Cycloclasticus pugetii PS-1: one gene and its partner. The protein of the gene in region 1 interacts with the protein of each later gene in a pairwise test. Links are inferred from orthologs where the notes say so. Each region holds a gene or a part of one and is shown on either strand. Other genes may lie near its edges. The genes, in order: secG and secA.

The links.
Region 2: the proteins of secG (region 1) and secA interact in binary tests that used the Escherichia coli proteins (3 or more experiments, as listed by UniProt). The link is inferred for Cycloclasticus pugetii PS-1 from one-to-one orthologs.

Annotation. Positions count from the first base shown.
Region 1 is NZ_ARVU01000001.1:1,519,483-1,532,883, reverse strand. Bases 4,324-7,237 are described here. They hold secG (preprotein translocase subunit SecG), read left to right. Parts: upstream 4,324-5,538; coding sequence 5,539-5,937; downstream 5,938-7,237. Other genes in these bases: CYCPU_RS0107390 (malate dehydrogenase), read left to right, coding at 6,480-7,237; CYCPU_RS0107395 (DUF2818 family protein), read left to right, coding at 6,062-6,382; tpiA (triose-phosphate isomerase), read left to right, coding at 4,724-5,470; glmM (phosphoglucosamine mutase), read left to right, coding at 4,324-4,632. Also shown: 23S rRNA (uridine(2552)-2'-O)-methyltransferase RlmE, read left to right, coding at 1-434; ATP-dependent zinc metalloprotease FtsH, read left to right, coding at 530-2,452; folP (dihydropteroate synthase), read left to right, coding at 2,505-3,284; more of glmM, read left to right, coding at 3,292-4,323; more of CYCPU_RS0107390, read left to right, coding at 7,238-7,457; CYCPU_RS0107380 (formate dehydrogenase accessory sulfurtransferase FdhD), read left to right, coding at 7,545-8,351; molybdenum cofactor guanylyltransferase MobA, read right to left, coding at 8,354-8,992; fdhF (formate dehydrogenase subunit alpha), read right to left, coding at 8,992-11,706; CYCPU_RS0107365 (NAD(P)H-dependent oxidoreductase subunit E), read right to left, coding at 11,707-13,401. UniProt on the Escherichia coli protein: Subunit of the protein translocation channel SecYEG. Overexpression of some hybrid proteins has been thought to jam the protein secretion apparatus resulting in cell death; while this may be true it also results in FtsH-mediated degradation of SecY.
Region 2 is NZ_ARVU01000001.1:373,246-384,717, forward strand. What follows is about bases 5,734-8,946. They hold secA (preprotein translocase subunit SecA), read left to right. Parts: upstream 5,734-6,091; coding sequence 6,092-8,746; downstream 8,747-8,946. Other genes in these bases: CYCPU_RS0101880 (M23 family metallopeptidase), read left to right, coding at 5,734-5,952; argJ (bifunctional glutamate N-acetyltransferase/amino-acid acetyltransferase ArgJ), read left to right, coding at 8,840-8,946. In the rest of the region: CYCPU_RS0101850 (D-alanine--D-alanine ligase), read left to right, coding at 1-257; CYCPU_RS0101855 (cell division protein FtsQ/DivIB), read left to right, coding at 254-1,045; cell division protein FtsA, read left to right, coding at 1,051-2,280; cell division protein FtsZ, read left to right, coding at 2,330-3,496; lpxC (UDP-3-O-acyl-N-acetylglucosamine deacetylase), read left to right, coding at 3,657-4,571; CYCPU_RS0101875 (DciA family protein), read right to left, coding at 4,573-5,013; more of CYCPU_RS0101880, read left to right, coding at 5,041-5,733; more of argJ, read left to right, coding at 8,947-10,060; CYCPU_RS0101895 (Nudix family hydrolase), read left to right, coding at 10,088-11,023; DNA gyrase inhibitor YacG, read right to left, coding at 11,047-11,235; cell division protein ZapD, read right to left, coding at 11,237-11,472. UniProt on the Escherichia coli protein: Required for protein export, interacts with the SecYEG preprotein conducting channel.

The DNA of each region.
Region 1 (13,401 bases):
CAGAATATGCCATAAAAAAAATCACAGGCGATGGGCGAGTCATCGCGTTAGATTTATTAGATATTGATCCTATTGATGGTGTTGACTTTATTAAAGGTGACTTTAGTGACGACGAGGTTTTTGAGCGCTTACAAAACTTAATCGGTCATCAAGCAGTCGATATAGTGATGTCTGATATCGCGCCTAATATGAGTGGTAGTAAGGCGATTGATCAACCAAAATCCATGTATTTAGCAGAATTGGCATTAGATTTTGCAAAAAACAGTTTAAATAGCCGGGGCTCGTTTTTGATAAAGCTGTTTCAAGGTGAAGGGTTTGACCAGTATCTTCAAGAGGCTAAAAAAGTTTTCTCGACAGTACTGATTCGAAAACCCAAAGCTTCACGCGCACGTAGTCGAGAGGTTTACCTTTTGGCAAAGGGCTTGAAATTGTAGTAATCTAACCCCATAAATTACTGAATGAATTTTAAAAATAACAGTTTAATTGAGCACTGTCATAAACATCACGAGGGAGTAACACTTTGAACGAAATGGTTAAGAACATTATTATGTGGGTGGTAATCGCCGTCGTGCTGATGTCCGTATTCAATAATTTTGGTGGATCAAAACAATCATCAACTAGTAATTTAAGTTATTCGCAGTTTATCAGTGCTGTTAATGCAGGCCAGGTTAGTAAAGTGTCCATAGATGGGCCTAATATTAGTGGTCAAACTACGTTAGGTGAGCGTTTTACAACACGTAGTCCTGGTGATATTCACCTTGTTGATGACTTACTAAAAAATGGTGTTGAAATTATTGCCAAACCACCTGAAGAGCAATCGGTGCTTATGTCAATTTTAATATCATGGTTCCCGATGCTCTTGTTGATTGGTGTGTGGATATTCTTTATGCGCCAAATGCAAGGTGGCGGAGGCGGTGCCGGTGGTCGTGGAGCAATGTCCTTTGGTAAAAGCAAAGCGAAACTATTAAGTGAAGATGAAATAAAAGTAACGTTTGCTGATGTGGCGGGTGTTCAAGAAGCAAAAGAAGAGGTTGGAGAGGTTGTTGATTTTTTAACAGACCCTAGTAAGTTTCGAAAATTAGGTGGTTTAATCCCACGCGGAATTTTAATGTCGGGTTCGCCTGGTACAGGTAAAACCTTGTTAGCGAAGGCGATTGCTGGTGAAGCTAAAGTGCCTTTTTTCAGCATATCGGGTTCTGATTTTGTTGAAATGTTTGTTGGTGTAGGGGCTTCACGTGTTCGAGACATGTTTGAACAAGCCAAGAAAAACGCACCGTGTATTATTTTTATCGATGAGATTGATGCGGTTGGCCGTGCCCGTGGTATTGGTATTGGTGGTGGTAATGATGAGCGTGAGCAAACCTTGAACCAATTATTGGTTGAGATGGACGGGTTTTCTGGTAATGAAGGGGTGATTGTTATTGCCGCGACTAACCGTCCTGATGTTTTAGACCCGGCCTTATTACGCCCAGGTCGTTTTGATCGACAAGTGGTTGTTCCTTTACCAGATATTAGAGGGCGCGAGCAAATCTTAAAAGTGCACCTTAAAAAGGTGCCTCTCGGTGACAGTGTTAACCCTAATGTGATTGCACGAGGCACACCGGGCTTTTCAGGTGCAGATTTGGCTAACTTGGTAAACGAAGCGGCATTATTTGCGGCTAGAGCTGATAAGAAGTTAGTTGATATGAACGACATGGAGAACGCTAAAGATAAGGTGTTAATGGGCGCAGAACGTCGTTCTATGGTGATGAGTGAAGACGAAAAAAGGTGCACGGCATATCACGAATCAGGTCATGCAATTGTTGGTCGCTTAGTGCCTGAGCACGATCCTGTCTATAAGGTGACCATCATTCCACGTGGGCGAGCGTTAGGTGTCACAATGTTCTTACCTGAGCAAGATCAAATTAGTATCAGTAAACAGAAGTTAGAAAGTCAATTATCAAGCTTATATGGTGGTCGCTTAGCAGAGGAAATTATCTTTGGTGAAGAAGCGGTAACAACTGGTGCATCAAACGATATTGAAAGAGCGTCCGCTATTGCTAGAAATATGGTAACTCAATGGGGTTTTTCAGAAAAACTTGGCGCATTAAATTACGGAGAAGATGAAAATGCAATGGGGCATTCTGGTGGTCAAACTAAGATGATTTCGGATGAAACAGCCGAGCTTATTAATAAAGAAGTTAGAGTGTTTATTGATAGAAACTACGAGCGTGCTAAGAGCTTATTGACTGAAAATATTGATATTTTACACTCTATGTCAGAAGCGTTAATGAAGTATGAAACACTTGATAGCGATCAATTAGACCAATTAATGGCTCGTCAGCCAGTGAGTGAACCTAAAGATTGGGAAAATGATGATCAATCTGGTTCAGGGAAAGCGACGATAGAAGATAAAGACGCTACAGATAAGGAGTCAAAGCCGACTATTGGAGGCCCTGCTGAACAACCTTAATGCTGTGAAGAGTCGTCTTGACCAAATATTTGATCTAAAGAGCCCCCAAATTATGGGGGTTCTTAATATTACGCCGGATTCTTTTTCTGACGGAGGTTCTTTTACACAGATAGAATCAGCGGTGCAACATGCCTTGAAGATGGCTGAGCAAGGCGCCACAATTATTGATATTGGCGGTGAATCTACACGGCCTAATGCATTACCTGTTTCTACACACGAGGAAATCCTAAGGGTGGTTCCTGTTATTGAAGGGATTCGACTTAAATCGGATATTGCCATTTCAATTGATACCAGCAAAGCTGATGTTATGAAGGCTGCCATAGAGGCCGGAGCGGACTTTATCAATGATGTGTATGCCTTACAGAGACCGGGTTCACTGGATATGGCGGCTTCTTTAGGAGTGCCTGTCTGTTTAATGCATATGCAAGCAGACCCTACCACGATGCAAGATCAACCATATTACCTTAATGTGGTTGAAGAGCTGAATGAATTTTTTGCTCAGCGTATAGCGGCCTGTGAGCAAGTCGGTATTGCTAAAGGGAAGATTATATTAGACCCAGGGTTTGGCTTTGGTAAAGCCTTACAACATAACCTGACATTATTGGCGAAACTTAAAGAGTTTGAGAGCCATGGCTGCCCAATATTGGCTGGCCTATCAAGAAAATCAATGTTTGGTCAGTTATTAGATAAAAAAGTCGATGAGAGATTAATTGGCAGTGTTAGTGCCGCGTTGTTAGCAGTGGCTAATGGTGCGTCTATTGTTCGTGTGCATGATGTTGCTGAAACAGCTGATGCGTTAAAAGTCTATATGGCTGTTCAGGCTGCCAAATGAGGAAACTATGACAAGAAAATATTTTGGTACCGATGGTATTAGAGGCTTAGTTGGGGAAGGGGTCATTACTCCCGAATTTATTTTAAAGCTGGGTTGGGCGACCGGGAGAGTGTTCGAGCAACAAGGGCATTGTAAAATTGTAATTGGTAAAGATACTCGTATTTCCGGTTATATGTTTGAATCAGCATTAGAGGCTGGTTTAGTTGCAGCAGGCGCAAATGTTCAGTTATTAGGTCCTATGCCAACCCCAGGAATTGCATATTTAACGAGAACGCTCCGTGCCAATGCAGGAATAGTCATTAGTGCTTCACATAACCCTCATTATGATAATGGTATAAAGTTTTTTTCTAGTGAAGGTGAAAAGCTTGCCGATGAGATAGAGCAAGCGATAGAACAAAAAATGGACGAGCCACTCATCGTTGTGGAATCGTCTCGGTTAGGTAAAGCTAACCGTATTAATGATGCGGCGGGTCGATACATAGAGTTTTGTAAAAGCACAATTTCTTCAATGATCGACTTATCTTCTTTAAAAATGGTTGTCGATTGCGCACACGGCTCTACCTATCACATTGCTCCTTATGTGTTTAGTGAATTAGGTGCGGAGGTGATTAAAATAGGTGCTGAGCCAAACGGCATTAATATTAATGATGGTTGCGGAGCAACTAACCCTCAGGCGTTAACCGAGACGGTTTTATCCAATAATGCTGACTTTGGTGTGGCATTAGATGGCGATGGCGATCGATTAATCATGGTTGACCACTTAGGCGAAGTGTTGGATGGTGATGATATTTTGTATATTTTAGCCAAAGGTCGTCAATCAAATGGTTATTCAGGTTCATCTGTTGTAGGAACATTGATGACTAATCTAGGCGTTGAACACGCACTCAATAGATTAGGTATTGACTTATTACGCTCAGCAGTTGGAGACCGGCATGTTATTCAGTTGATGAATGAATCAGAGTCAATCTTGGGTGGTGAAGGGTCTGGGCATATAATTTGTGCTGATAGAACGACAACAGGTGATGGAATTATTTCAGCTCTACAAGTGATTGAGATTATGATGCGCGAGAGCACCTCTTTGAATGAACTAAAAAGTGATATTCAAAAGTATCCTCAATGTATGATTAATGTGAAGCTAAGTGGTGCTAAAAAGTTTGCGATGACGGATGATATTAATAAAGCCGTTGCTTCTATCGAGAAGGTTTTAAAAGGCGCTGGAAGAGTATTGTTAAGGCCTTCTGGCACAGAACCATTAGTTAGGGTAATGGTAGAAGGCGAAGATGTGAAGTTAGTGGAAAAACTGGCAATGGACCTTAGTAAAACAGTTGAAAGCCTACTTGACGCTTAAGGGGTGAATTGGGCGTGAGTGCTCGCTTAATTAAGATTGATTTATTGCTGAATAGCCGCTAACCTTGCTCGTTTTTAAGGTAAGAAGTTTGATGCGTCGATCACTGGTTATTGGAAACTGGAAGATGAATGGTTCACTTGACTCAACAAGTGAAATTTTACGTGCAATTGAAACGACAATTGATGATAAAATAACGTGCGATATAGGAGTCTGCGTGCCTTTCGTCTATATAACGGCTGCACAAGAAATAACTAAACCGACAGTTATAACCATAGGTGCTCAAACTGTTTCAGAGTATCAGTCTGGGGCATATACCGGTGAAGTGTCGGCGCATATGTTGGAAGATGTTGGCTGTAGCTGGGTACTAATAGGTCACTCAGAAAGGCGAACACTATTTAATGAAGCAAATGCGCAGCTGGTTAAGAAAGTGCTGGCAGCCCAAATGACTGGAGTTACTCCTGTTTATTGTGTTGGTGAAACACAGGAAGAATACAAGTCTGGTGCTACATTTGATGTAATTAAAGATCAGGTTGAGGCGTTATTAAATAATAGCGCTGTAGATTTGACGCAACTGGTTCTGGCTTATGAACCCGTTTGGGCCATTGGAACGGGGTTAACGGCCTCCCCTGAAGAAGCTCAAAAGGTGCATGCTTTTATAAGAGCATTGGTTAGCGAGAGAGATATAAATGCAGCTAACATGCTTCGCATTTTATATGGCGGAAGTGTAAAACCAGATAATGCATTGTCATTGTTTGGACAAAAAGATATTGATGGTGGTTTGATAGGTGGCGCATCCTTGGATGCAAAAGCGTTTGTCTCAATTTGCCAAAAAGCGTAAAAATAAACTTGGTAGGTAAGTTCTGCCGTAATAAAACTCATACCGTTTAGGTATAGAAGGATAAGAGAATGAGTGTGTTTGGAATAGTTTTATCAGTGCATGTGGTTATTGCAGCATTGATGATAGGGTTGATTTTGATTCAGCATGGTAAAGGCGCTGATGCTGGCGCAGCATTTGGCAGTGGTGCATCCGGTACGGTATTTGGTGCTAAAGGTTCCGGCTCTTTTTTAAGTCGTTCGACAGCTATTTTGGCCGCATTGTTTTTTTCAACAAGTCTAGCGCTTGCTTATCTAGGAGGCAATAGAGCAGCACCTGAAGATATTATTGATGGCTTGACGGTTTCACAACCAGCAAAATCAACAGAAGCTACGCCTGCGGACTTAATCAACAACCTTGTGGAACCAACAGATGAGCTGGTTAAGCAAAATGGTATGAAGCTTGCTGATGACCTGCCCATTCCTGATTAACTGAATGGATTTGCCGAGGTGGTGGAATTGGTAGACACGCTATCTTGAGGGGGTAGTGTCCTATGGACGTGCGGGTTCAAATCCCGCTCTCGGCACCAATAATTATAAGCATTAAAATTCATTGATGAGTAATCAATTTACAATTGTTATCTTTCTGATTTTTTCGATTCTTATGGCTAATTTGCCATGGTTAAGCGATAAACTTTTTTGTATTAGACAAATCGCGCATAAATCAGGCTGGTTTCGCTGGTTTGAATGGCTATGTTGGTATGTGCTGACGTTCAGTGTTGGCTTTGCTTTGGAATACAAAATAATGGGAACAAATACTGCGCAGAACTGGGAGTTCTACGTGGTTACAGTATGTTTATTTGTTGTCTTTGCTTTGCCGAGCTTTATCTATCATTACGATTTAAAAAAAATTCTTAAATCTCGAGAAAAAGAATAGCTTAATACCTTATAACTAATAAGGAATGGTGGTTTTTAAGTAAAAAAAGTCGAATATCAGCTATAATTCATCTTTTTTATTAAGGAGATTGTTAGAAATGAAAGCACCTGTTCATGTAGCCGTTACCGGCGCCGCTGGTCAAATTTCGTACTCATTATTATTTCGTATAGCATCTGGCGACTTTTTAGGCCCAGATCAGCCAATTTGTTTACACCTATTAGAAATTACACCTGCTTTAGGTGCGCTTGAGGGTGCGGTTATGGAATTGAACGATTGTGCATTTCCTTTATTACAAAGTGTTTCAATGTCTGATGATGCTGAAGTTGCCTTTAAAGATATCGATTTTGCATTCTTAGTGGGTGCTCGTCCACGTGGTCCTGGTATGGAACGTAAAGACTTGTTGGAAGCAAATGCGGCCATCTTTTCGGTACAAGGTAAAGCCTTAAATAAAGTTGCTAAACGTGATGTTCGTGTATTAGTGGTGGGTAACCCTGCAAATACAAATGCATTGATTGCGATGAATAATGCACCAGACCTTGACCCACGTAACTTCACAGCAATGACACGTTTAGACCATAATCGTGCGATGAGCTTATTGGCCGAAAAAACGGGTAATCATAATACGGACGTTACTAAGATGACAATCTGGGGCAACCACTCAGCAACACAATACCCAGACCTTCACAATTGCTTAATCAACGGTGAAGATGCGTTATCTAAGGTCGATGCAAGCTGGTATGCCGATGACTTTATTCCTGCTGTTCAACAACGTGGCGCTGCCATTATTAAAGCACGTGGCTTATCAAGCGCAGCGTCTGCTGCCAGTTCTGCATTAGACCATATGCGTACGTGGGTGCAAGGAACAGCAGACGGCGATTGGGTGAGTATGGGAATTCCAAGTGATGGAAGCTATGGTATTGAAGAAGGTTTAATTTACTCATTCCCTGTGACTGTTAAAGACGGTGACTATTCAATCGTTCAAGGTCTTGAAATTAATGATTTCAGTCGCGAAAGAATGACCGCAACGGAAAATGAGCTTAAAGAAGAACGTGATGGTGTAAAGCACCTGCTTTAATTGTTCTATGCGTTTAAAAAAAGCCATGCATTTGCATGGCTTTTTTTTTGCGTGTTATAAGGGGTTAATTTTAGAAGAGAAAACATAATGATCGAGATGACAGCGTCAAAAATTAAGGGTTCATCCTGTGTTTTTGCCGTCAATGAAAAGGGGCAGTCGATTGAAATTGAATTGGTTGAAGAACGTGCGCTAACCATCTATATCGATAAAAAAGAAATAGTAACCTTAATGACGATGGGCTCTTTTCCTGAATTGTTGGTGTTGGGTTACCTTAAAAATCAAACCTTCTTTGAGACTATCGGCGATATAAAGGTACTTCAAGTTGATTGGCAAACCAATGCTGCAGTGATTGTATCGAGTAAAAATAAGCCTAATATTGAGAAATTAAAAGCACGTCGAACAATTACTTCAGGGTGTGGACAAGGCACGATGTTTGGTAATGTTGTTGAGAGTTTAAAGGGGCAGGTGTTAGCCAAACGTAGTATTGAACAATCTGTATTGTATTATTTGCTTAATCATTTTGGGCAACGTAACCAAGTCTATAAAAAGGCGGGTGCTGTTCATGGTTGTGCGCTTTGTAAAGGTAAGGAGGTATTGTTCTTTGTTGAAGACGTAGGGCGTCATAATGCCGTTGATACAATTGCTGGCCATATGTGGTTGAAGGGTATTAAAGGTGATGACTGTGTTTTCTACACAACAGGGCGTTTAACCTCTGAAATGGTTATCAAGGTCGCGCAAATGGGGGTGCCTATATTATTGTCTCGTTCTGGGGCCACTAAGATGGGGTTTGAGCTTGCCTGCGAGTTTGATGTAACTTTAATTTCGCGAGCAAAAGGGCAACATTTTCAAGTTTTGAATGGGGCCGAGCGGATAGTGTTTGATGTAACAGCTTAAGTTTAGGCTGTATTTTCATTCGGCTTACGTAGCAACGCTTCGGCGTGCACTAAATCCTCATGACAATTAATGTTATAGAAAGGGTCAAGCAAGCTATCACTGAAGTCTGGGAGGGAGACTTTGTAGCGAGATGTCCATAAATCAATTTTGCGTATATTCTCCTTGCTTAGTGCAGCTTCCAGGTCATCAAGTAGCCTAATTGGCCATAAGGCAATAACGGGGTGTGTGCGACCATTTGAAGTGGCGCAGGCAATATCGGCGGTGTTTTCAAGCATTGATTGATAAAGCGTGGAGACTAAATTTTGGGGTATAAAAGGCGTATCAACGGGCACAGAGGCAATCCATTGTACACCGGGTTGATGCTTTCTTACCCACTGCATGCAGGCTAAAAGCCCGGCTAAAGGTCCTAAGAACCCTTCTAATGAATCTTTAATAATAGGTAAGTCATAAGAAGACAGTTGCTGGCTCTCCTTGTTACTACTAATAATAATTGAGTCGCATTGAGGAGACAATCGCTCTAATACGTGTTCAAAAAGAGGCTTATGAGCGAGTTGAATGAAGCCCTTGTCCTGGTTGTTCATCCTTCTCGAGAGGCCACCTGATAGGATGACGCCGATAATTTTATTTGAGTTGTTGGGCATTAAATTGGCTCTACTTTGACAGCTGAGAACTTGTATTCAGGTATTTTTCCAAAGGGGTCAAGATCATGACTGGTTAATAAATTAGCCGCTGCTTCGACGTAAGAAAACGGGATGAATATGAGGCCAGTTTGTACTTTATGGTCAACACGAACCTTGATGTTAATAGATCCTCGGCGGCTTGAAATGCAAACCATGTCGCCTGCTTGTACCTTAAGCGCTGAACAATCGGTGGGGCTCATTTGAACAAAAGCTTCTGGTTCGAGTGTGTTGAGTACTTCACTACGTCGAGTTATTGCGCCAGTGTGCCAATGTTCTAGTAGTCTGCCTGTTGTCAGAATAAAGTCGTATTCGGTGTCTAATTTGTCATTAGCCGGCAAAAAGCTTGCAGGGATAAATTTTCCGCGTCCGTCTTCGGTGGGGAAACCATCGGCAAAAACGATATCGTGACCAGCTTCCTTAGGGGACGGGCAAGGGTAGGTGACGGAATGCTCTTGCTCAAGACGTTCCCAGCTGATGTTAGCTAATGAGGGCATGGCTAACAGCATTTCTTGATAGATATCTTTTGGTGTTGAATAGGGCCACTCTAAACCTAAACGCTTAGCGATCTGATGTGTAATCCACCAGTCAGCTTTTGCATTGCCTGGTGGTTCAACAGCTTGTCGCCCCATTTGTACCTGTCTGTTTGAGTTTGTTACAGTACCATTTTTTTCCGGCCACGCGGTAGCAGGTAAAACAACGTCTGCAAACATAGCTGTTTCGGTTAGAAAAATATCTTGTACAACAAGGTGCTCTAATTTAGCCAGTGCTGCACGGGCATGGTTTAAATTAGGGTCTGACATGGCGGGATTTTCCCCCATGATGTACATGGACTTAATGCTGTTGCGATGTATCGCATGCATAATTTCAACGACTGTTAAGCCTTCTTTGGGGTTCAAGGGTGTGTCCCATAGGGATTCAAAAAAGGTTTGTGTTTCACAGTCACTTATTGGCTTGTAGTCGGGGTAAAACATTGGGATTAAAGCAGCATCCGAGGCGCCTTGAACATTATTCTGGCCGCGTAGAGGGTGGAGGCCTGTGCCGGGGCGTCCTATATGACCACACATTAAGGCTAATGAAATAAGGCAACGCGCATTGTCTGTTCCGTGTGTATGCTGTGAGATGCCCATACCCCAAAAAATAATGGCAGATTTGGCGGTTGCATATTTCCTTGCAACTGTTTTGATGGTGTCGGCAGTTACGCCGCAAATACTCTGCATTTTTTCAGGCGCATAGTCTTTAAGGTGTGTAGCAAACAGCTTAAAACCAGAGGTGTGTTGATCAATATAATGTTGATTATAAAGTTTTTCATCAACAATCACGTGCATGATGGCGTTCAGTAAGGCAACATCTGTGCTCGGTGTAAACTGTAGCATATGCGTTGCTTGTTGTTTTAACGCTTGAGCCCTAGGATCCATCACAACCAATTCGGTACCGCGCTCGACAGCTTGTTTAAAAAAGGTTGCTGCAACGGGGTGGTTTTCACTTGGATTCGCGCCAATAACGATGATCAAATCGCTGTCTTCAGCAGCCATAAACGGTGCGGTAACGGCCCCTGAACCAATTGTTTCCATGAGTGCGGCAACGGAGGAAGCATGACATAAACGTGTGCAGTGATCGACGTTATTAGTGCCAAAGCCGGCTCGAATTAGTTTTTGAAAAATATAAGCTTCTTCATTAGAGCACTTTGCAGAGCCAAAGCCAGCCAGGGAATCAGCACCATGCTGTTGTTTAATGTCTGAAAAACCTTTCGCAGCAAGATTAAGTGCTTCTTCCCAAGAGGCTTTTCTAAAATGCGAGTAGGGGTTAGCTGGGTCGATATTAACGCCTTTTTCGATACCCTCTTTTCTGATTAGCGGCTCGGTAAGTCGCTGTTCAGATGTAATGTAATCAAAACCAAAGCGGCCTTTTACGCATAAACGGCCTTGGTTAGAGGGGCCATTAGCACCTTCGACAGAGCAGATTTTGTTATCGTTAACCTTTAAGTTAACTTGGCAACCTACACCGCAATAGGGGCAAACGGATTGTACTTGTTTGTCTGTCTTAGTGACTTTGGCTGAAGCAGGTGAGAGTGCATTAGTTGGGCAGGCTTGAACGCACTCACCACAAGCAACGCAGGTGGATTGCCCCATTGGGTCGTCAAAATCAAAAATTATTTTTTCATCATGACCTCGCTCAGCTAGACCAATCACACCATTAACTTGAATTTCTCGGCAGGCACGAACGCACAACGTACAATGAATACAGGCATCAAGCTTTACAGAGATGGCTGGGTGAGATAAGTCGGGGGTGTTAGTTACTTTTTTTGGAAATCGTGAAGGCCCAATCTCCATGGATTGCACCAAATTATCGAAAGTTGATCCCGCAATCGTCTGCTCATCTACATCGGTACTTAATAATTCGATGACAAGCCGACGAGCTGCTGTGGCACGTTTACTCTGTGTGTGAACGACCATATCATCGCTAGGGTGTCTGCAACACGAAGCGGCGAGTGTGCGTTCGCCGTCAATTTCAACCATGCAGGCCCGGCAGTTGCCATCGGAGCGATAACCGGGCTTATTGTTAAAACATAAATGCGGAATAGTGGTGCCGAGTCGTTTAGCGACTTGCCAAATTGATTCTTCAGGTTCAGCAGAAACCTTTTTGCCATCTATTACAAATGAAACTAAATTGCTCATTTAGACCTCATCGCCGAAATATTTAATGCTCGATAAAATTGGGTTTGGAGCGGCTTGGCCTAGTCCGCAGATTGATGCGTCAGCCATTGTTGTACATAACTCTTTTAATAGTGGTTTATTCCACTGCTGTTCGGATAACAAGGAGCTGGCCTTTTCACAGCCAACTCTACAGGGGCTGCATTGACCGCAACTTTCATCATTAAAAAATGCAAGTAGGTTTTGACTCGTTGCCTTGATGCTATCCTTGTCTGATAAAACAATAATGGCATGCGAACCTATAAAGCAGCCGTACTCTGTTAAGCTGCCAAAATCTAACGGAATATTGTCTAAGGATGAAGGCAAGATACCACCAGAGGCACCGCCCGGTAGGTAAGCTTTAAATGAATGCCCCTTAAGCATACCGCCTGCTAAATGAATTAATTCGCGAATATTGCTGCCAGCGGGGGCAACAATGACACCGGGTTTATTGATACGACCTGATACTGAAAATGTGCGCAAGCCACTGGCCCCATTTTTACCTTGTTGTGCAAAGTGCTCACCGCCATCAGTTAAAATTGTGGGAATCCAGTACAAGGTTTCAACGTTTTGTACTAAGGTCGGCCGACCAAATAAGCCTTGATGGGCAACATAAGGCGGGCGTTGGCGGGGAATGCCACGTTTACCTTCAATTGATTCAATCATTGCAGATTCTTCGCCGCAAATGTAGGCGCCAGCGCCGCGCCTAACCTCGATATAATCTTCTTTAATGATCTTATGGTTAATGAGGAGTTGAATTTCGTTGTGCAATAATTGATGGATGGCGGGGTATTCGTCGCGCAAATAAATAAAGATTTTATTAGCATCAATAATATATGCTGCGATGAGCAGGCCTTCTAAAAATTGATGTGGCGCGGTGGACAAGTAATGTCTGTCTTTAAATGTGCCGGGTTCGCCTTCATCGGCATTTACACAAAAATACTTAGGAGCGGGCTCGGCTTTTACAAGACGTAATTTACTGGCAGTAGGAAACCCCGCCCCACCTAAACCTTTTAAATTGCTTTTTTCAATTTCGTTAATAGCGTCAGTGACGCTGAGAGTTTGTTTGCTCAGCGATGCGAGTAATTGATACCCGTTTGCGTTTATGTATTGTTCATAACGTTGGTATGTAGGCACATTGGCCTGTGTCTGGTTGTTCTGTGCAGCGTACAGGAGCGAGCTGGAGGTTACCTGACCGAGATAATTTTTGCCAACAGCAGCAGCGGGTGCTTGGTTGCATAAACCCATGCATGGGGCGGATGTTATTCGAATGTTTTCTGGGTTTTGCTTGTTTAATTCTAGTATTAAATTATCAGCACCGGCCAGACAGCAGCTTAAGGACTGACAAACACGAATTGTGATAGGTGGTGGTGCGGCCTCATTTTCTTTGATGACATCAAAATGATGATAAAAAGTGGCAACTTCATAGACCGCCGCTTGAGGTAATTTTAGTATATCTGCCAAGGCCATTAAGTGCTGTTCGCTGATATAGGACCAAGTATCTTGTATAAGGTGTAAGTACTCAATAAGAAGGTCTTTTCGATGTGGTTTGTTAGCAAGTAATTGCTTTATCGCTTGTTGAGCGTTGGCATCGAGTTGACGTCCTTTCTCAGTAAACTTCCCTTTACGTTTTTTTTTATTACCAGGTCTGACGATATGGCTTGGATCATTGGGCATAAA
Region 2 (11,472 bases), 1.1 Mb from region 1 along the record:
GTGGGCTAACTGCTGAACAAGAACAAGCCTTACAACACTTATCGATTAAAGCCTTTAAGTTGTTGGCTGCTGAAGGTTGGGGGCGCGTTGATTTAATGTTAGATGCACAAGGTAAGCCGCAGTTATTAGAAATAAATACGGTACCTGGAATGACCGACCACAGCTTAGTCCCAATGGCCGCAAAACAGGCAGGTATTGATTTTAATACATTAGTTTGGCAGATATTGGAAACCAGCTTTGCGAAGGAGGGGGCATGAAGAGTGTGATGATTGATTTGCTTCAGCAAAATGAAGTGTTGGTTAAAAAGAGCGTTCTTTCTCTAATAGTAGCGATTGTTGTATGGCAGTTCGTTAGCTGGTTAATGCAACCAAGCACGATGCCCATTAAACAGGTGCGTATCGGTGGTGAATTAAATTATGTGACAGCTGAGGATATTTCAACATCGTTATCAGCATTAGTTGATACCGGGTATTTCGCGATGAATAGCAGTGAAATTGTTAAACACGCGACGGCCTTACCCTGGGTGAATAAAGCAACAATTAGGCGTGTGTGGCCAGATACTATTGTGTTGACCTTGGTGGAACAAAAGCCTGCTGCGATTTGGAATAAAACGGCCTTGCTGAATACACAGGGCGAGGTATTTAAACCGGTATTTGATAAAAGCTTAGAAACATTGCCAAGTTTATCAGGCGTGGAGACGAGTAGTCAGGCGATACTTGAAGAATATAGAAAAGTTAATAACGCAATAAAAAGCACGGGTATTCAAGTCAGCAAATTGAGTTTAGCAGAGCACGGTAGTTGGTCGGCAGTAATGAGCAATGGCATAAAAGTAAGTGTGGGTCATCAGTCGCCTGAACAGGCAATTGGTAAATCATTAAGGTTATTGGCATCGCTGGAAGGCAGTTTGATAGATCAGCTTGCGAAGGTGGATTTGCGTTACCCAAATGGGGTGTCCGTACAGTGGAAAGACGGTTATAAATTTGCTGACCGGGTTGAGCAAATAGCCGCATTAAAATTGAAAAAGGATCAGCCAGTTAAAGGCTAAGAACAATGAAGAAAAACAGTGATAAGAATTTAATTGTTGGTTTAGATATAGGTACATCTAAAGTGGCGGCCATTGTGGGGGAAATAACCCCAGATGGAACGATTGATGTCATCGGTATCGGAACCAATAGTTCGCGAGGTTTGAAAAAAGGCGTGGTGGTTAACCTCGAGTCTACAGTGCATTCAATTCAACGCGCTGTAGAAGAGGCTGAGTTGATGGCGGGGTGTCAAATTCACTCAGTATTTGTGGGGATAGCAGGCAGTCACATCAGTAGCTTGAACTCCAGTGGCGTGGTGGGTATTAAAGAAAGCGAAGTGATTCCATCAGACATAGAGAGAGTGATTGATGCGGCAAGGGCAGTGGTTATTCCTGCGGATCAAAAGATTCTTCACATCATGCCACAAGAATTCATTATCGATGGACAAGAGGGCATTAAAGAGCCTGTTGGAATGGCGGGCATCAGGCTGGAAGCAAAAGTACATATTGTGACCGGCGCAGTGAGTGCAGCGCAGAATATTATTAAATGTGTAAGGCGTTGTGGTTTAGAAGTAGGCGATATCATTTTAGAGCAGCTGGCATCGAGCAGTTCGGTGCTCACGGATGATGAAAAAGAACTGGGCGTTTGTTTGGTTGATATTGGTGGTGGCACGACGGATATTGCAGTTTTTTGTGATGGCTTTATTCGCCACACCGCGGTTATTCCAATTGCCGGAGACCAAGTTACTAATGATATCGCTGTTGCATTACGGACGCCTACCCAGCATGCCGATGAAATTAAGTTGAAATATGCATGTGCGCTGACTCAATTAGTTCAAGAGGACGAAATGATTGATGTGCCAAGCATAGGCGATCGGCCGGCACGAAAAATTTCACGTGGAAATTTGGCTGAAATTATTGAGCCTCGCTATGAGGAATTAATGATGCTTGTACAGGCTGAGCTGAGGCGCTCGGGCTACGAGGACATTGTTGCCGCAGGGATTGTGCTAACGGGCGGCAGTGCAAAGGTAGAGGGATTGGTTGAATTGGCAGAAGAGGTATTCCACATGCCCGTTCGCCTGGGTTATCCGCAGTATGTGTCTGGTTTAAGCGAGGTGGTTCGTAATCCGATATATGCAACCAGTGTTGGGTTGTTGTTGTTTGGGCAGCAAAATAGTGTGGCAAGTGGTGGAGAGGTGAAAAATGGTTTTGAAGCTATGTGGGAAAAGATGAAGAGCTGGTTTCAAGGTAATTTTTAACGATAAATAGAGACTTTAGTATTTAGATTAACAAGATAGGGGAATTGATATGTTTGAATTAATGGATGCACATACACAAAATGCAGTAATTAAAGTCATTGGTGTTGGCGGTGGCGGTGGCAATGCCGTGAATCACATGGTTAATAGTGCAATAGATGGTGTGGAATTTATTTGCGCCAACACAGATGCGCAAGCTCTAAAAGACACACCAGCTAAAACGGTATTGCAGTTAGGTAATAATAGTACAAAAGGCTTGGGTGCAGGCGCGAACCCTGAAGTGGGCCGTCAAGCAGCGATTGAAGATAGAGAGCGAATTCAAGAAGTAATCGTCGGTTCTGATATGGTCTTTATCACAGCAGGAATGGGTGGTGGAACAGGGACAGGTGCTGCGCCAATAGTGGCCGAAATAGCAAAAGAAATGGGTATCTTAACAGTAGCTGTAGTGACTAAGCCTTTCCCATTTGAAGGCAAAAAAAGAATGTTATTGGCAGAACAAGGGATAGAGGAATTAGCACTTCACGTTGATTCATTAATTACTATTCCGAATGAAAAGTTATTGCACGTACTGGGCAAAGAAATGAGTCTGCTAAATGCCTTTAAAGCGGCGAATGATGTTTTGCTAGGCGCTGTACAAGGGATTGCAGAATTAATAACCTGCCCTGGCTTGATTAATGTCGACTTTGCTGACGTTAGAACTGTTATGTCAGAAATGGGTGATGCGATGATGGGAACAGGTAATGCAAAAGGAGAATCTAGAGCACGCGAAGCTGCAGAAGCGGCCATTCACAGCCCCTTGTTAGAAGATATCAATGTACAAGGCGCTCGCGGTATTTTAGTGAATATCACGGCTGGATTAGATATGTCTATAGGTGAATTTGAAGAGGTCGGTCAAGCGATTAGAGATTTTGCATCGGATGATGCGAATGTCGTTGTCGGTACGGTTATTGATCCTGATTTGTCAGACGAAATGCGAGTAACTGTTGTTGCAACTGGTTTAGGTGGCAAGGCAAAAGTGGCTGAAGAACCAACGCCGATTGTTCAAGTGAAAAGAGAAGCCATTAAAACGGCTGACCTGAAGGAAGAGGATTTTGATATTCCAACAATCATGCGTGATGGAAAAGCGGAAATGGCGGATCAAAAAACCAGTGGTATAGATAATACCTTAGACCCTGCTTATTTGGATATACCTGCGTTTTTAAGAAGGCAAGCCGATTAGTTGAGACCGTGAACCGCCCTTGGATATTGAAATGTGTTGAGGGCGGTAAAATAACTGAGTACGTGGCAATGCATGGCTTATTGTTAAATTGCAAAATGTGTTAATATCCCGCAATAATGACAATAAAAATAAATTGAATTTATCTGCTTGGGAGTTTTAAATGATTAAACAACGAACGCTGAAAAACGTGATTCGTGCTACGGGTGTTGGTTTACACAGTGGCGAAAAGGTTTATTTAACGTTGCGCCCTGCAGGCGTCAATGCCGGTATTGTTTTTCGCAGAATAGATTTTGACGAAGCAGTCGTTATTCCAGCAAAAGCAGAAAATGTAGGTGACACACAATTATCAACCACCTTGATACAAGGTGACGTACGAGTCTCTACTGTTGAACACTTGTTGTCGGCCATCGCTGGATTGGGTATTGATAATATTTACATTGATTTAAGTGCTGCTGAGGTGCCGATCATGGATGGCAGTGCAGGCCCGTTTGTCTTTTTACTACAATCGGCTGGTATAGAAGAACAAAACGCAGCGAAACGCTATATTCGTATCAAAAAAGAAGTCCGAGTAGAGGATGGCGATAAGTGGGCGAGCTTTGTCCCTTTTGAAGGCTTTAAGGTCGGGTTTAGTATTGAGTTTGATCACCCAGTATTTAAATCGCGTACACAAGAGGCGATTATTGATTTTTCTTCAACTTCATTCGTTAAAGAGATAAGCCGTGCACGTACCTTTGGTTTTATGAAGGATATTGAAATGTTACGTCAACGCAACTTAGCGTTGGGTGGAAGCATGGATAATGCCATTGTCGTCGATGATTTTAGAGTCTTAAACGAAGATGGCCTGCGTTATGAAGATGAATTTGTGAAACACAAAATTTTGGACGCTATTGGTGACCTATACTTACTAGGGCATAGCTTGATTGGTGAGTTTCATGGCCATAAATCGGGGCACGAGCTTAATAATAAGTTATTAAGAGAGTTGTTGGTTCAAGAGGATGCTTGGGAAGAAGTAACGTTTGAAGAAGATGACCAATTCCCTATTTCATATATAGAGCCATTACCTGCGGGTGTTTAAACTAAGATAGCTTGTTTTTTTGTAGTGTCTTGATGAGTTTATTCATGGAATGGGTTAACGAGTCTGCCTGTTCTGAATCGTTGGCTTCTGTAAGACACTTCAATGTATGACTGGATGGCGATTTAGGCAAAAGCGGTGTTTTTGCTGTGTGCTTAGATAGCACTTTAACCTTTAAAGTACGAACCCGTTCACCAAAGTAATTTGATAAGGCGTTTAGAATAGGTTGGCGTAGATACAGTAGTTTTGAAGCCCAGACAGAAGAGTCGGTGAATAAGATTACCGTGTTTTTACTGGCGGTGACATGCAAACAATGAGCTGCCAAATCTTCAGTTATTGATCGTTGAACAAGACGCAGAAGTGTTTTTTGTTGATGTAAGCTTTGCTGAATATGCTGTAAACCATTCAAGGATGACTTGTTGTTTTTGAAAGGTTGTTTAAACATATGTTGTTAAGATAAAAAATAAATAATATGCAAATTATACTGTTAACAAAAGGTAAAAAGAAAACCATCAACTTTTCTGCGATCCAGCAAAAAGTTATCTATGGGTTACTTGGTAGCTTTATTCTATTACTAGCAGTTTATTGGTATATGCCATCGGTGACCGAAGTTAGGTTAACCGAACAATCAGGGAAGGTATCTCAAGAGTTATTAACCCAGCGAATAGAGCTGGAAAGAGTGCGCGAGAAAACTCAAAATACGCTGGATAACCTTGCCTTACGAGTTGGGCAAATGCAAGCACAATTGACGAGGCTGAATGCGGTTGGTGAACACCTTGTTAAGAAGGCTAATTTAACGGCGTCAGAATTTAATTTTGACGAATTACCAGCTATCGGCAGTGCAGATTTGCCGGACTCAGCAGAAAGTTTTACAGAAAACCAATTGCTGCATGATATTCAAGTACTCGATAAACAGTTATCTTTACGCGAAAAACAATTAACGTTATTGGGTGTTTTTTCGGCAAATAAAGAGTTGTCTAAAGAGGTTCGCCCAGCAGGGTTACCAGTCGCAAAAGGATGGTTGTCATCGTATTACGGTTACCGAGCAGATCCATTTACTGGCAAGAAAAAATTCCACCATGGTGTCGATATTGCAGGCAAGACAGGGACCAGTGTTTTAGCCGCTGCATCTGGCTTGGTGACCTACGCGGGGAAAAAAGGCGGTTATGGTTATTTAATTGAAATTGACCATGGCTCAGGGTACGTCACCCGCTATGGGCATAATAAGGAAATAGTGGTCAAATTAGGCGATGTCGTTAAACAAAATGATGTTATCGCTAAAATGGGGTCAACGGGTCATTCTACCGGGCCACATGTTCACTTTGAAGTAATGCGCAACGGTAAGAAGGTGAATCCTCGTAAATACCTGTATTCTTCAAGCTAAGGCAGTACTTACTCCTACGTCCTTTTACATTCTGATTTAAAGCGTTATGAATAGGGCTTGAATGGGCCTAAAAAGCAGGTTTCAGTGAACCATATGCGGTATCATTTGGTTTTTCGTTTCACACTAAAGTTTATTTGTAATGATTTCAAATATCGTAAAGAAAGTTTTTGGTAGTCGTAATGATCGGTTGGTAAAAGCAAAACAAAAAACCGTTAAAAAAATTAATGAGATTGAAGCATCAATCAGTGCCTTAAGTGACACTGAGTTGAAAGCGAAAACGGATGAATTTCGTGCTCGACTTGAACAAGGTGAAACACTCGACGCATTAATCGTTGAAGCGTTTGCAGTGGTTAGAGAAGCTGGTGTTCGCGCCTTAGGCATGCGTCATTTTGATGTGCAGCTAATTGGCGGGATGGTGCTTCATGATGGACGCATCGCCGAAATGAAAACCGGTGAAGGTAAAACACTGGTTGCCACGTTATCAGCCTATTTGAATGCATTGCCCGGTAAGGGCGTTCATATGGTGACAGTGAATGATTACTTGGCTGAACGTGATTCACAATGGATGGGGCAGTTGTTCGCCTTCTTAGGCATGACAACGGGTGTGATCGTCAATTCGATGAGCCCTGAACAGCGACGCGAAGCCTATGCAGCAGATATTACATACGGCACTAATAATGAGTTTGGCTTTGATTACCTTCGAGACAATATGGCATTTGGTGTCGAAGACAAGGTTCAACGTGAGCTGCATTACGCGATCGTTGATGAGGTTGATTCAATCTTAATTGATGAAGCAAGAACACCACTGATTATTTCAGGCCCAACAGATGATAAAAGTGATTTATATATCAAGCTTAACGAGTTGGTAAAAGACCTTACAGAAGAGGTTGAGTCGCAAGAGGGTGGTGAGTACACCGTTGATGAGAAGTCGAAACAAGTCTTTTTGACAGAGTTAGGCCATGAAAAAATTGAAGAACTACTGACCAGTAGCGGCCTATTAAGTGAAAATGAAAGCCTATACGATGCCACTAATATTGGGTTGATGCATCATGTATATGCTGCATTACGAGCCAGTGCGCTGTATCACAAAGATGTCGATTACATTATTCAAAATGGTCAAGTGGTTATTGTTGATGAGTTTACTGGAAGAACAATGCCGGGCCGGCGCTGGGGCGAGGGGCTTCATCAAGCAGTAGAGGCAAAAGAAGGCGTTAAAATTCAAAGTGAAAACCAAACGATGGCGTCTATTACATTCCAAAATTATTTTAGGATGTATGACAAATTATCGGGAATGACCGGTACTGCAGACACCGAAGCATTTGAGTTTCAACAAATTTATGGTTTGGAAGTTATTGTTATTCCAACACACCGTGGGATGGCGCGTGAAGACGCCGGGGATCTTATTTATTTAACAGCGAAAGAAAAATACGAAGCGGTTATTGAGGATATCGAAGATTGCTACCAACGAAAGCAGCCAGTATTAGTGGGTACAACCTCTATTGAAGTTTCTGAATATATATCGTCCAGCCTAACCAAGAAGAAGGTGCCTCATGAGGTGCTTAATGCTAAACAGCATGAACGTGAAGCACAAATTATTGCCAATGCCGGTGCTTTAGGGGCGGTCACTATTGCGACTAATATGGCCGGACGAGGGACCGATATTGTTTTGGGTGGCAAGAGCGAAGACGAGTCATCTGAAGTATGGCAAAAAAAGCATCAGGCAGTACTAGATGCCGGTGGTCTCCGTGTAATTGGTACAGAAAGGCATGAGTCGCGCCGGATAGATAATCAGCTAAGGGGCCGGTCAGGGCGTCAAGGTGACCCTGGTGCAAGTCGTTTTTACTTATCGTTAGAAGACAGCTTAATGCGAATTTTTGCCTCAGAACGTGTATCTGGTTTGATGCAAAAACTGGGTTTAGAAAAAGGTGAGTCGATTGAGCACCCTTGGGTGAGTAAAGCGATTGAAAATGCTCAACGTAAAGTAGAAGGGCATAACTTCGATATTCGTAAGCAACTTCTTCAATACGATGATGTGGCGAATGATCAACGTCGAGTGATTTATGATCAACGTAATGAAATTATGGAGGCATCAGATATTGCCGATACTATTGTTTCTATACGTGAAGATGTCGTTAACCAATTAATTGATGTGTATATTCCAGCACAATCAATCGAAGAGCAATGGGATATTGCAGGCTTACAGGCTGCTCTTGAGGATGAGTTCTCCTGCAAGCTTAATATTCAAGAGCTATTAGATACAGATGATAGCTTGCATGAAGACAGTCTGCGCGAGCTAATCCTAAAAACAATCAGCGATGACTATGCAAAAAAAGAAATATTAGCAGGTGCAGAGGTGCTTCGGCACTTTGAAAAATCGGTGATGCTGCAAACATTAGATTCGTTGTGGAGGGATCACTTAGGTGCGATGGAACATTTAAGACAGGGTATTCATCTACGTGGTTATGCACAAAAAGATCCGAAACAGGAATATAGACGCGAGGCCTTTGAGCTCTTCACATCGCTATTAGATACATTAAAAAGAGATGTTGTTCAGTTGGTAACAAAGGTCCAAGTTCGTGCAGAAGAAGATGTTCAAGCCGTTGATGAGCAACGTCGTATTCATCAAACCATGGAATACAAGCATGATGATGCAAATGCCTTAGGTGAAGAAAAGAACGATGAGCAAGCCGACAAGGCACAGCCTTTTAAACGTTCGGATAAAAAAATTGGCCGGAATGACCCTTGCCCATGCGGTTCTGGCAAGAAATTTAAACAGTGCCACGGCAAGCTGTGAGGCTACGTTAAGCGCTCGTTTGAGTAAGGTGGCTTTTTATAGTCTAAGGGCTACTTAACTTTATATCTATAACTGTTTATTAGGAGCTTAATCATGCCTGTAGGCGGAACTGTCCCTTTAGAATTAAAAGCAATATCAGGTGTTCGCATTGGCACCGCATCAGCGGGTATTTCACAAACTGTACGTGACGACCTAACGCTATTTGAACTGACTGCGCAAACACAGGTTGCGGCTGTTTTTACAAAAAATAAATTTTGTGCAGCGCCCGTTACAGTGGCTAAAAAACATTTAGCCGAAGACTCTCCACGTTATCTACTGATTAATTCAGGCAATGCAAATGCTGGTTTGGGCGGCGCAGGTTTGTTGACAGCGCAAACATGCTGTGCAGAACTTGCAAGCAAGGTGAATGCTAAAGAAACACAGGTATTACCGTTTTCAACAGGAGTGATTGGTGAACCGTTACCAGTAGACAAGCTTGTAGGTGGTTTGCAAACGGCAGTAGATACCTTAAGCGAACAGCATTGGCAAAAAGCGGCTGTAGCCATTATGACAACCGATACCTGTGAAAAAGGCTGCTCTCGTACATTGCAGTTGGATGGCACAGAGGTCACCATAACGGGCATTGCAAAAGGCTCAGGCATGATAAGGCCAGATATGGCGACGATGCTATCTTATGTTGCGACTGACATGCCGATTGGCAGAAAAATCCTCGAGGTTATGCTGAAGGAGGCTGTGGATGTCTCTTTTAACAGTATTTCGGTAGATGGTGATACGTCAACAAACGATGCTGTCGTATTAATGGCAACCGCAGCGGCTGATATAGAGCCGATTGAGACGCAAAGTGATAAACGGTACCCAGTGTTTTTAGCAGCATTAAAACAGCTGTGTAGTTATTTGGCCGAAGCAATTGTAAGAGATGGAGAGGGCGCTACAAAACTAATAAACGTTCAGGTTGAACAAGCTTATACAGCAAGTGATGCAAAGGAAGTGGCTTATACGGTTGCGCATTCACCATTAGTGAAAACCGCCTTTTTTGCCTCAGACCCTAATTGGGGGAGGATTCTAGCCGCCGTAGGTAGAGCGAACATAGCAACAATAAATGTTGATGCGGTTTCAATTTACTTAAATGATATTTGTATTGTTAAGGCCGGTAAGCGTTCAGCTGACTATACTGAAGAGCAGGGCCAAAAGGTTATGAATCAAGAAGAAATTTGTGTTCGTATTTGTCTGGCTCAAGGAGACTGTTCATCCCGTGTATTAACTTGCGATTTATCTTACGATTACGTCAAAATAAATGCTGAGTACCGCTCATAAAGTATTAGACATAGTATTGATATACAGATGTTAAAGGTAGCGGTCGGGGTTATAAAAAATCAATACAATGAGGTGCTGATTAGTAAGCGCTCTAAGAAGGCGCATCAAGGTGGCTTGTGGGAATTTCCGGGTGGTAAAGTCGAAGAAGGCGAAAAGACTGAAGACGCGTTAAAAAGGGAGCTACTAGAAGAGTTAAATATAGAGGTGTTAACGGCAGTTCCCTTTATACAGGTGAAGCACGATTATAACGATATAGGTGTGTTGCTTGAGGTGTACCTGGTTGAAAGCTTTCAAGGCAAGGCATGTGGAATGGAAGGTCAACCGATTAAATGGCTTGCGATCGATTCGTTAGACAAAAGCTCATTTCCTGCAGCAAACAAGGCGATCATCGATGCGTTGAATTTACCTCGGTATTATCCAATTGTTGATGAGTCTATAGGCGCAGAAGAAGAGATGTTAAGCCATTTAAAGACCTTAATATCAGGCGGGTATACGATGATTCAATGGCGAGCAAAGTCGCTTAATAAGAGTGGCTTTAAACACTTAGCTGAGCAAGCGATGGCTCTTTGTAAACGTAACAATGTTCGTTTATTTATTAATAGCAGTATGACTGATGCATTAGAGATGAATGCTGAGGCGATACACTTAAGTGTTAACGAGGTGCTAGCTATGAAAAATAAAGCCAGTTCACTGGAAGGTGTTTTGCTGGCCGCCTCTTGCCATAATGAACAAGAACTAAAAGCAGCAAAGGAACTGGGAGTATTATTTGCCGTGTTATCACCTGTATGTGCAACACAAACGCATATAGGCATGAAGCCTTTAGGCTGGCCGCAGTTTAAGTCGTTAAGTGAGGCTGTGCCGCTACCTGTTTTTGCTCTAGGGGGTGTAGGGCCAGAAACGTTAGATAAAGCGCTGTCAAATGGTGCTTATGGTGTGGCTGGTATAAGAGCATTTGGCAGGTAACAGTCAATGCCCGTGGGCAAAGCTTAATGTTCGAACAGTTGGTCGTCCTCAGCTGGGTGTGCTTTTTCTCCAGCAATTGCATGTTTTTCTGAAGCCCATTCCCCTAAATCAATTAATTTACAGCGCTCACTGCAAAAAGGTTTAAAGGTTGAGGCTTCATTCCAAGGCACGGCTTTGCGGCAAGTAGGGCAGTTAACGGTTTGTGTTTTCATTTTAGAGTTGGCAGATACTTAATGTAAAACGAATGTCTTCATCTATTTGACTGGGTCTTTCTGTTTCAAGGGGCAACATAAAGCGGACTGTAAAGCGGTGCTTACCACCACTGATTTCAGCAAAATACTCAGAGGAAAGGTTTAAAGAAACCCGAAGTAAATGAACCGGATGGTTAGTATCCAAGCTTTGTTGGTAATAGCCAGCACGTGCAATTTTTTCGGTCGGCATGGCGCTAT